DNA from 2 places in the Pseudomonas sp. MYb327 genome. Region 1 is predicted to be linked to the other one. Evidence: predicted binding sites of a transcription regulator. Region 1 holds the regulator's gene; the other holds the start of a gene.
The links. Region 1 encodes FliA, which starts transcription of late flagellar genes. Its sites were predicted from a motif close to CTAAAGTTTNNNNNNNNNNNGCCGNTAA; they were not measured.

Region 1 (4,043 bases):
CGGTCTACCTGGCTGGCCATGAGCACGAGCTTGAGCAGGTTGCTTTCAACTTCGGTGACCAGTTGGGTCACACGCTTGATCACCTGACCGGTGAGGTCCTGATAATCCTGGGCGAGCAGAATGTCGTTGAGGTTGCTCGACACAGCGCGATTGTCTGCGCTGCTGCGTGCCAGGAATCCATCGACTCGCCGAGCCAGTTCGCGGAACTCTTCGGCGCCGACTTCGCGGCGCATGAACCGTCCCCAATCCGTGCTCAACGCCTGGGCTTCGTCAGCCAGGCTGTTGACCAGTGGCGTGGCGTTTTCCACCAGGTCCATGGTGCGGTTGGCAGCAGCCTCGGTCAGCTTGACCACATACCCCAGACGCTCGGTGGCGTCGGTGATTTGCGACACTTCCTCGGCTTGCGGCATGTTCGGGTCAATCTGGAAATTGACGATCGCGCTATGTAGCTCGCGGGTGAGCTTGCCCACTTCCTGATACAGGCCGCGGTCACGGGTCTGGTTGAGCTCATGGATCAATTGCACAGCATCGCCAAACCTGCCTTTTTCAAGGCTCGCGACCAGTTCGACGGCGTGTTTTTTCAGGGTCGATTCAAAATCGCCCTGCGAAGATTCGTTATGCCCCATAGCTCCCCCGTGGCGCAGTTCAACCGATGCGTTCGAAAATCTTCTCGATTTTTTCTTTCAACGCCTGGGCCGTGAAGGGCTTGACTACATAGCCGTTTACACCGGCCTGGGCTGCTTCGATGATCTGTTCGCGCTTGGCTTCAGCGGTCACCATCAGCACTGGCAAGTGCTTGAGTTTTTCATCGGCACGCACGTGGCGCAGCAGATCGATACCGGTCATGCCAGGCATGTTCCAGTCCGTCACCAGAAAGTCGATGCTCCCGCTGTTGAGCACCGGAATGGCCGTGGTGCCATCGTCGGCCTCGACCGTGTTGGTGAACCCAAGGTCACGCAACAGGTTTTTTATGATCCGCCGCATCGTTGAGAAGTCATCAACGATGAGGATTTTCATGTTCTTGTCCAATTCGACCTCCAAGCAGACTAAAACGCGCCCAGCACCTGGACGCGCCATTTCAATCAATCTGGCAAAGCACTCGATGACTGTCTGGAGTACAACGGATCGAGACCGGCGCGGTTCAACACCCCACCAGCCACGTCGCAGTGCCCCCACACTGCCTTCAGCGCGCTCGCCACTCTCCCAAACGCCCCCGCAAACGGGCCGCGCACTGGCTGTGTAACTGGCTGACCCGAGATTCGCTAACCCCCAGGACTTCACCGATTTCCTTGAGATTCAACTCTTCGTCGTAGTACAGCGCCAACACCAGTCGCTCACGCTCCGGCAAATTGGCAATCGCGTCCGCCAGCGCCGCCTGGAAGCGTTCATCTTCCAGGTCGCGTGACGGCTCGAGATGAGCACTCGCGCCATCCTCGTGCAGCCCTTCGTGTTCGCCGTCCTGCAACAGATCGTCGAAACTGAATAATCGGCTGCCGAGGGTGTCGTTCAAAATCCCGTAATAATCGTCGAGACTCAATTGGAGTTCGGCCGCAACTTCGTGATCTTTAGCGTCACGGCCGGTTTTAGCTTCAATCGAGCGAATAGCATCGCTGACCATCCGGGTATTGCGGTGGACCGAACGTGGCGCCCAGTCCCCTTTGCGCACTTCATCGAGCATGGCGCCGCGGATTCGAATGCCCGCGTACGTTTCGAAACTCGCGCCTTTGCTGGCGTCGTATTTTGTTGATACTTCAAGCAGGCCGATCATCCCGGCCTGAATCAGGTCTTCGACCTGGACACTGGCCGGCAGGCGCGCCAGCAAGTGGTAGGCAATGCGTTTGACCAGTGGCGCGTAACGCTCGATCAGCTCGTACTGCGCGTCACGCGCCGACTTCTTGTAGAGGTTGTAACCGCTGGCCGTCATAGCACGGGTCCTGCCGTTTGTTGCACGAGGCGCTCGACGAAAAACTCCAGGTGCCCGCGCGGGTTGGCTGGCAGCGGCCAGGTATCGACCTTTTGGGCGATGGCCTTGAACGCCAGCGAGCACTTGGAACGCGGGAACGCTTCGTAGACCGCGCGCTGCTTCTGCACGGCCTTGCGCACGCTTTCGTCGTACGGCACAGCGCCGACGTATTGCAGGGCGACGTCCAGGAAGCGGTCAGTGACCTTGGTCAGTTTGGCGAACAGGTTACGGCCTTCCTGCGGGCTCTGGGCCATATTGGCCAGGACGCGGAAACGATTCATGCCGTAATCGCGGTTGAGCAATTTGATCAATGCGTAGGCGTCAGTGATCGAAGTCGGCTCGTCGCAGACCACCAGCAACACTTCTTGCGCAGCGCGTACGAAACTGACTACCGAGTCACCAATACCTGCAGCGGTGTCGATCACCAGCACGTCGAGGTTGTCGCCAATATCGCTGAAAGCCTGGATCAGACCGGCGTGTTGCGCCGGGCTCAAGTGAACCATGCTCTGGGTGCCGGAAGCCGCCGGAACGATGCGGATACCGCCCGGTCCTTGCAACAGCACGTCGCGCAGTTCGCAGCGGCCTTCGATCACGTCGGCCAGAGTACGTTTGGGTGTCAGTCCCAGCAGAACGTCGACGTTCGCCAGGCCCAGGTCGGCGTCCAGCAACATGACGCGCCGGCCAAGCTCAGCCAAAGCCAGGGACAAGTTCACTGACACGTTAGTTTTCCCGACGCCACCTTTGCCGCCGGTCACCGCGATCACCTGTACGGGATGCATGCTGCCCATGTTATTTCTTTACCTTGTCTTGCATAGACGGAGGCCACATTACTGGCTGCGCGTTCTCAACCGGAACAATGCATGGCAGACCATCGATGTAGGTACAAAAACTATTCATTTTTACCTCAGCCAACCTGCTTGGTCGGACTGTGGTAGATGTCAGCGAACATGTCAGCCATGGCTTCTTCGCTGGGTTCTTCCTGCATTTGCACGCTGACGGCGCGGCTAACCAACTGATGACGACGCGGCAGATGCAAATCATCCGGAATCCGCGGGCCATCGGTCAGGTAGGCCACTGGCAATTCATGACTGATGGCCAGGCTCAACACCTCGCCCAGACTGGCCGTTTCATCCAGTTTAGTCAGAATGCAGCCGGCAAGCCCGCAACGCTTGTAACTGTGATAAGCGGCGGTTAGAACCTGTTTCTGGCTGGTGGTTGCCAGGACCAGATAATTTTTTGATTTGATGCCACGACCGGCCAGGCTTTCGAGCTGCATGCGCAGCGCCGGATCGCTGGCCTGCAGGCCGGCGGTGTCGATCAGCACCACGCGCTTGCGCAGCAGTGGATCCAGCGCCTGCACCAGCGATTGCCCCGGATCGACGTGCGTCACCGATACGTTGAGAATCCGACCGAGGGTCTTGAGTTGTTCCTGGGCGCCGATGCGGAAGCTGTCCATGCTCACCAGCGCGATGTTCTGCGCGCCGTATTTGAGCACGTAACGAGCAGCCAGCTTGGCCAGGGTGGTGGTCTTGCCCATGCCGGCAGGGCCGACCATGGCAATCACGCCGCCCTCTTCCAGCGGTTCAATTTCCGGCGTGGCAATCATTCGCGCCAGATGCGCCAGCAACATGCGCCAGGCCTGACGAGGTTCTTCAATATCGGTAATCAGCGCGAGCAAATCCCGCGACAACGGGCCGGACAGCCCGATGCGTTGCAAACGGCGCCAGAGGTTGGCCTGAGCCGGGCGGCTGCCCTGCAGTTGATTCCAGGCCAGGGAGCCAAGCTGTACTTCCATCAGCTCGCGCAGGCTGTTGAGTTCGGAACGCATGGAGTCGAACGCCCGTGGATCAACACCGCTGGAGGCAGGCGCCGGGGCTGGCGCAGGACGACGAGGCTCGCTGTAGGTCGGTTCGATCAGTGGTTCGGCGGCGGTCAGCGGCAGGCCGGCGAACAACTGGCGATTGGTCGCATTGTCGCTCTCGCCATCACTTCGCAGGCTCAATTCGGCCTGGGCGGTGACGATCCGCGACTGAGTCTTGCGCAACTCGTCTTCGAGCTCCATGTTCGGCACGCGCGGGGC
Region 2 (4,043 bases), 2.0 Mb from region 1:
AAGGATCCGCGGGCTCAGGCTTTCTTGCGTCAGGTCCTCTGAAAGCAGCAGCCTTGGGGGGCGCCAATCGCTAGCAGGCAGCTAGCTCCCACAGTGGATTTGTGGTGTTCACACCATTCCTGTGGGAGCCAGCCTGCTGGCGATTTCATCACCTCGGTTGCAGGCGAACCGAGGCAATTGAATCACCTCAAACCTTGAATCGCCCCACCAGCATCTGCAAATGCGTCCCCAACCGCGCCAGCTCAACACTGGACGCTGCGGTTTCCTCACTTGCCGCCGACGTCTGATCCGATACATCCCGCACATTCAACACGCTACGGTTGATCTCTTCAGCCACGGCACTTTGCTGCTCGGCGGCCGCGGCGATCTGCTGGTTCATCGCCTGGATTGCAGACACCGTGCGGGTGATGCTCTCCAGTGAGCCACCGGCCCGGCGAGTCAGCTCAACGCTGCTGTCGGTCAGGGTACGGCTGTTGTCCATGATCGTCGCGACTTGCTGGGTACCGTTTTGCAGGCCGACGATCAGCTCTTCGATTTCTTCAGTGGATTTCTGCGTGCGCTGCGCCAGGCTGCGAACTTCGTCGGCGACCACGGCAAAACCACGTCCGGCTTCACCGGCGCGAGCGGCTTCGATGGCGGCGTTGAGCGCCAGCAAATTGGTTTGCTGGGCCACGGACTTAATGACGTCGAGCACGCTACCGATCTTGTCGCTTTCGCGTTTGAGCTCACCCATGGCTTCGGTGGAATTGCCGACTTCCTTGGCCAGGCGTTCAATCTGGGCGATGGCCTCGCCCACCACTTTGTCGCCTTCGCGTGCTTGCTGGTCGGCGGCAACAGCGGCCTCGGACGCCTCTTCAGCATTGCGTGCGACTTCTTGTACGGTGGCGGTCATTTCGTTCATGGCGGTGGCCACCTGGTCAGTCTCGACCCGTTGGCTGTTGACCCCGGCGCTGGTCTGCTCGGTGACCGCCGACAGCTCTTCGGCAGCGCTGGCGATTTGCGTGACGCCCTCGCTGATGCCGCCGATCAGTTCGCGCAGGCCTTGAGTCATGCTTTGAATAGCGCGTTGCAATTGGCCCAGTTCGTCGGCGCGTTTGGACGCCAGGTTATGGGTCAGGTCGCCGGCAGCGATGCGCTCGGCCACCTTCAGCGTCTGGTTCAGCGGAATCACGATTTGCCGAGTAATGGCCCAAGCGGCAAACAGCCCAAAGACCAGCGCCAGGGAGGTGGCCAGCAACAGCATGTTCTTGGCGTGTTGCACGTCGGTATCGCGCACGAGAGTTTGTGAAATCGTGAGCTTCTTGCTGACGTCGAGCAGGATTTCGCCTTGGGCGGCCATGTGTTTGAGTGCGTCGGCGCTGGCCACTTGGGAATCACGGAACTGACTGACCGCTGCGCGGTAGGCTTCGAGCGATTCAGTGGCCTGTTTCAGATTGGCAATGTGTTCTTCGGGGAGTTTGGACGGCAGGCTTTCCAGATACTTCAGGGCATTGTCGATAGCGTCCAATGCCGGTTGCTCGGCCTCGGTTTTGCCGCTGTAGGTGTAGCCACGTACCTGGAAGCGCGCTTGCTGAAGCAGCTTGCTCAAATCGATCACGCTGTTGAACTGCGCAACGCTCTCGCCCTGCAGCATGGATTTTTCAACTTCAGCGACCTTGGCGACGGCATTGTCAGCGGTAGCACCGAGCTTGCTGCGGGCGTCTTCGCGATTGGCGCCGGCCTGGGTCAAGGTGGCGAAAGCTTGCTTGTACTGACTGACGGCGGCCAGTTGCTGGTCGATCATGGCCACATCGGCGGGCTGTTCAATCATCTGACGGGCAGCTTGCAGGCCGTTGTCCAGCTTACCCAACAGATCGTGGACGGCGCCCGGGCCTTGTTCGCCACGACGCATCTCATAATCCAGGCGGGCGATGCGCAAATCTTTGGTGAGGCCATTGATGTCGGAAATGTACCCCAGCTTGTCACCACGACTCATTACGTCACTCAGGCCGGTCCAGCCAGTGACGGTAATCAGCAATGTCAGCAGCAGCACCAGACCGAAGCCGACGCCCAGTTTGCGATTAACGCCTACGTTTCCCAGCTTATCGGCCAGCCATTGGTACATGCTGCTACTCCCTTGGACCAAACATTGGTTTTATGGGAGGTATATCGGCCGTGGGCAGACAATCTGTAGAAGCGCTCTGACGAGCGGGCAGAATGGTGTCAGTTAGAAGAGTCGTGCCAGCAACGCGGTAACGGCAGTTTCGACGCGCAGGATGCGCTCGCCCAACTGCACAGGTTGCAGGCCGGATTTGCCCAGCAGGTCAATTTCGTAAGGGATCCACCCGCCCTCCGGGCCGATGGCCAAGGTCACCGGTTCGCTCAGCGCACGAGGGCAGGGCGGGTAGTTGCCTGGGTGGCCAACCAGGCCAAGGGTTCCCTCGGTAATGGCAGGCAAGCGGTCTTCAACGAAGGGTTTGAAGCGTTTTTCTATCACCACTTCCGGCAACACGCTGTCCCGCGCCTGTTCGAGGCCGAGAATCAACTGTTCGCGAATGGCTTGCGGTTCAAGAAACGGTGTCTGCCAGAAGCTCTTCTCGACGCGATAGCTGTTCACCAGCACGATGCGCGGCACACCCATGGCCGCCACGGTCTGAAACACCCTACGGAGCATTTTGGGCCGTGGCAGGGCCAGCACCAGGGTCAGTGGCAGCTTGGCGGGTGGTGGTTGATCGAGGGTGACGCGCAATTCGGCTTCGCCGGTGTCCAGGCGCAGCACTTCGGCAGAGCCCATCAACCCGCCGATGCGCCCGACGCGCATGCTGTCGCCTACTTCACAGCGGTGAACTTCCTGCATGTGGGTCAACCGCCGATCACGCAGGACGGCCCGGTCGGCCGCAATAAAGTCGGCCTCTTCGAGGAGTAGCAGGTTCACGGCTGGGTCGCTGGCGGCTGGTCGTTGTGATCGTCAACCGGTTGATCGTCCGGATGCTCGCCGCGTTTGCTGACCAGGCCGCCAAACAGGATGCCGATCTCGAACAGCAACCACATCGGTACGGCCAGCAGCGTCTGCGAGAAGATGTCCGGCGGCGTCAGGATCATCCCCACCACAAAGCAGCCGATGATCACATACGGACGGATCTTCTTCAGGTACTTGACGTCGACCACGCCGATCCACACCAGCAGCACCACGGCCACCGGGATCTCGAACGCCACGCCGAAGGCAAAGAACAGCGTCATGACGAAGTCGAGGTAACTGGTGATGTCAGTCATCATTTCCACGCCGGCCGGGGTGGCAGCGGCGAAGAACTTGAAGATCAGCGGGAAGACCAGGAAATAGGCGAAGGCCATACCGGCGTAAAACAGGATGATGCTCGACACCAGCAATGGCACGGCGATGCGTTTTTCGTGCTTGTACAGGCCCGGTGCAATGAAGCCCCAGATCTGGTGCAGGATCACCGGGATCGCCACGAACAGCGAGACCATCATCGTCAGTTTCAGCGGCGTCAGGAACGGCGACGAAACGTCGGTGGCGATCATCGTCGCACCGGCCGGCAGGTAGGCGCGCAACGGCGTGGAGACGAAGGTATAGATCTGCTGGGTAAAGGCGAACAACCCGGCGAAGATGATGAAGATCGCCGCTACGCAGCGCAGCAGGCGGGTACGCAACTCGGTGAGGTGCGAAACCAGCGGCATGTGCTGGTCGTTTTCAGGGAGATCGCTCATGGGGCTCGCGGCGGCAGTGTTGGGTCATGAGGAGCCGGCGCGACAGGCGCGGCGGCTGGAGCAACGGCTTCGACCACGGGCGCTGCAGCAACGGGCGCGGGTTCGGTAGTCGCTACAGCGGGTGCAGGTGTTGCAGCGGAGGGAGCGTGAATCGTCTGCTCTCCCACGTGCTCAACCGGTGTCGGCTCCTGCTGGGTCGGCGTGAAAATCTTCCGCGCCTCCTGCTCAAGCGAAAGAATGTGCTCGTTGTGCAGTTGCCGACGAATCTCGTCGGCACCGATTTCACGCTCAACTTCCTGTTTGATCGCGTTAAAGCTGCGCTTCAGACGCCCGACCCA

Region 2: the regulator FliA is predicted to act here: its motif matches at 2,146-2,173, upstream of ABVN21_RS21705 (methyl-accepting chemotaxis protein).

The regions. Positions count from the first base shown of each region.
Region 1 is NZ_CP159258.1:716,233-720,275, reverse strand. Features, by position in the region: gene ABVN21_RS03230 (protein phosphatase CheZ) at 1-626, opposite strand, end outside; gene ABVN21_RS03225 (chemotaxis response regulator CheY) at 646-1,017, opposite strand; gene fliA (RNA polymerase sigma factor FliA) at 1,184-1,924, opposite strand; gene fleN (flagellar synthesis regulator FleN) at 1,921-2,751, opposite strand; gene flhF (flagellar biosynthesis protein FlhF) at 2,868-4,043, opposite strand, start outside.
Region 2 is NZ_CP159258.1:4,823,670-4,827,712, reverse strand. Features, by position in the region: gene ABVN21_RS21710 (amino acid ABC transporter ATP-binding protein) at 1-42, shown strand, start outside; gene ABVN21_RS21705 (methyl-accepting chemotaxis protein) at 188-2,104, opposite strand; gene ABVN21_RS21700 (16S rRNA (uracil(1498)-N(3))-methyltransferase) at 2,207-2,914, opposite strand; gene tatC (twin-arginine translocase subunit TatC) at 2,911-3,705, opposite strand; gene tatB (Sec-independent protein translocase protein TatB) at 3,702-4,043, opposite strand, start outside.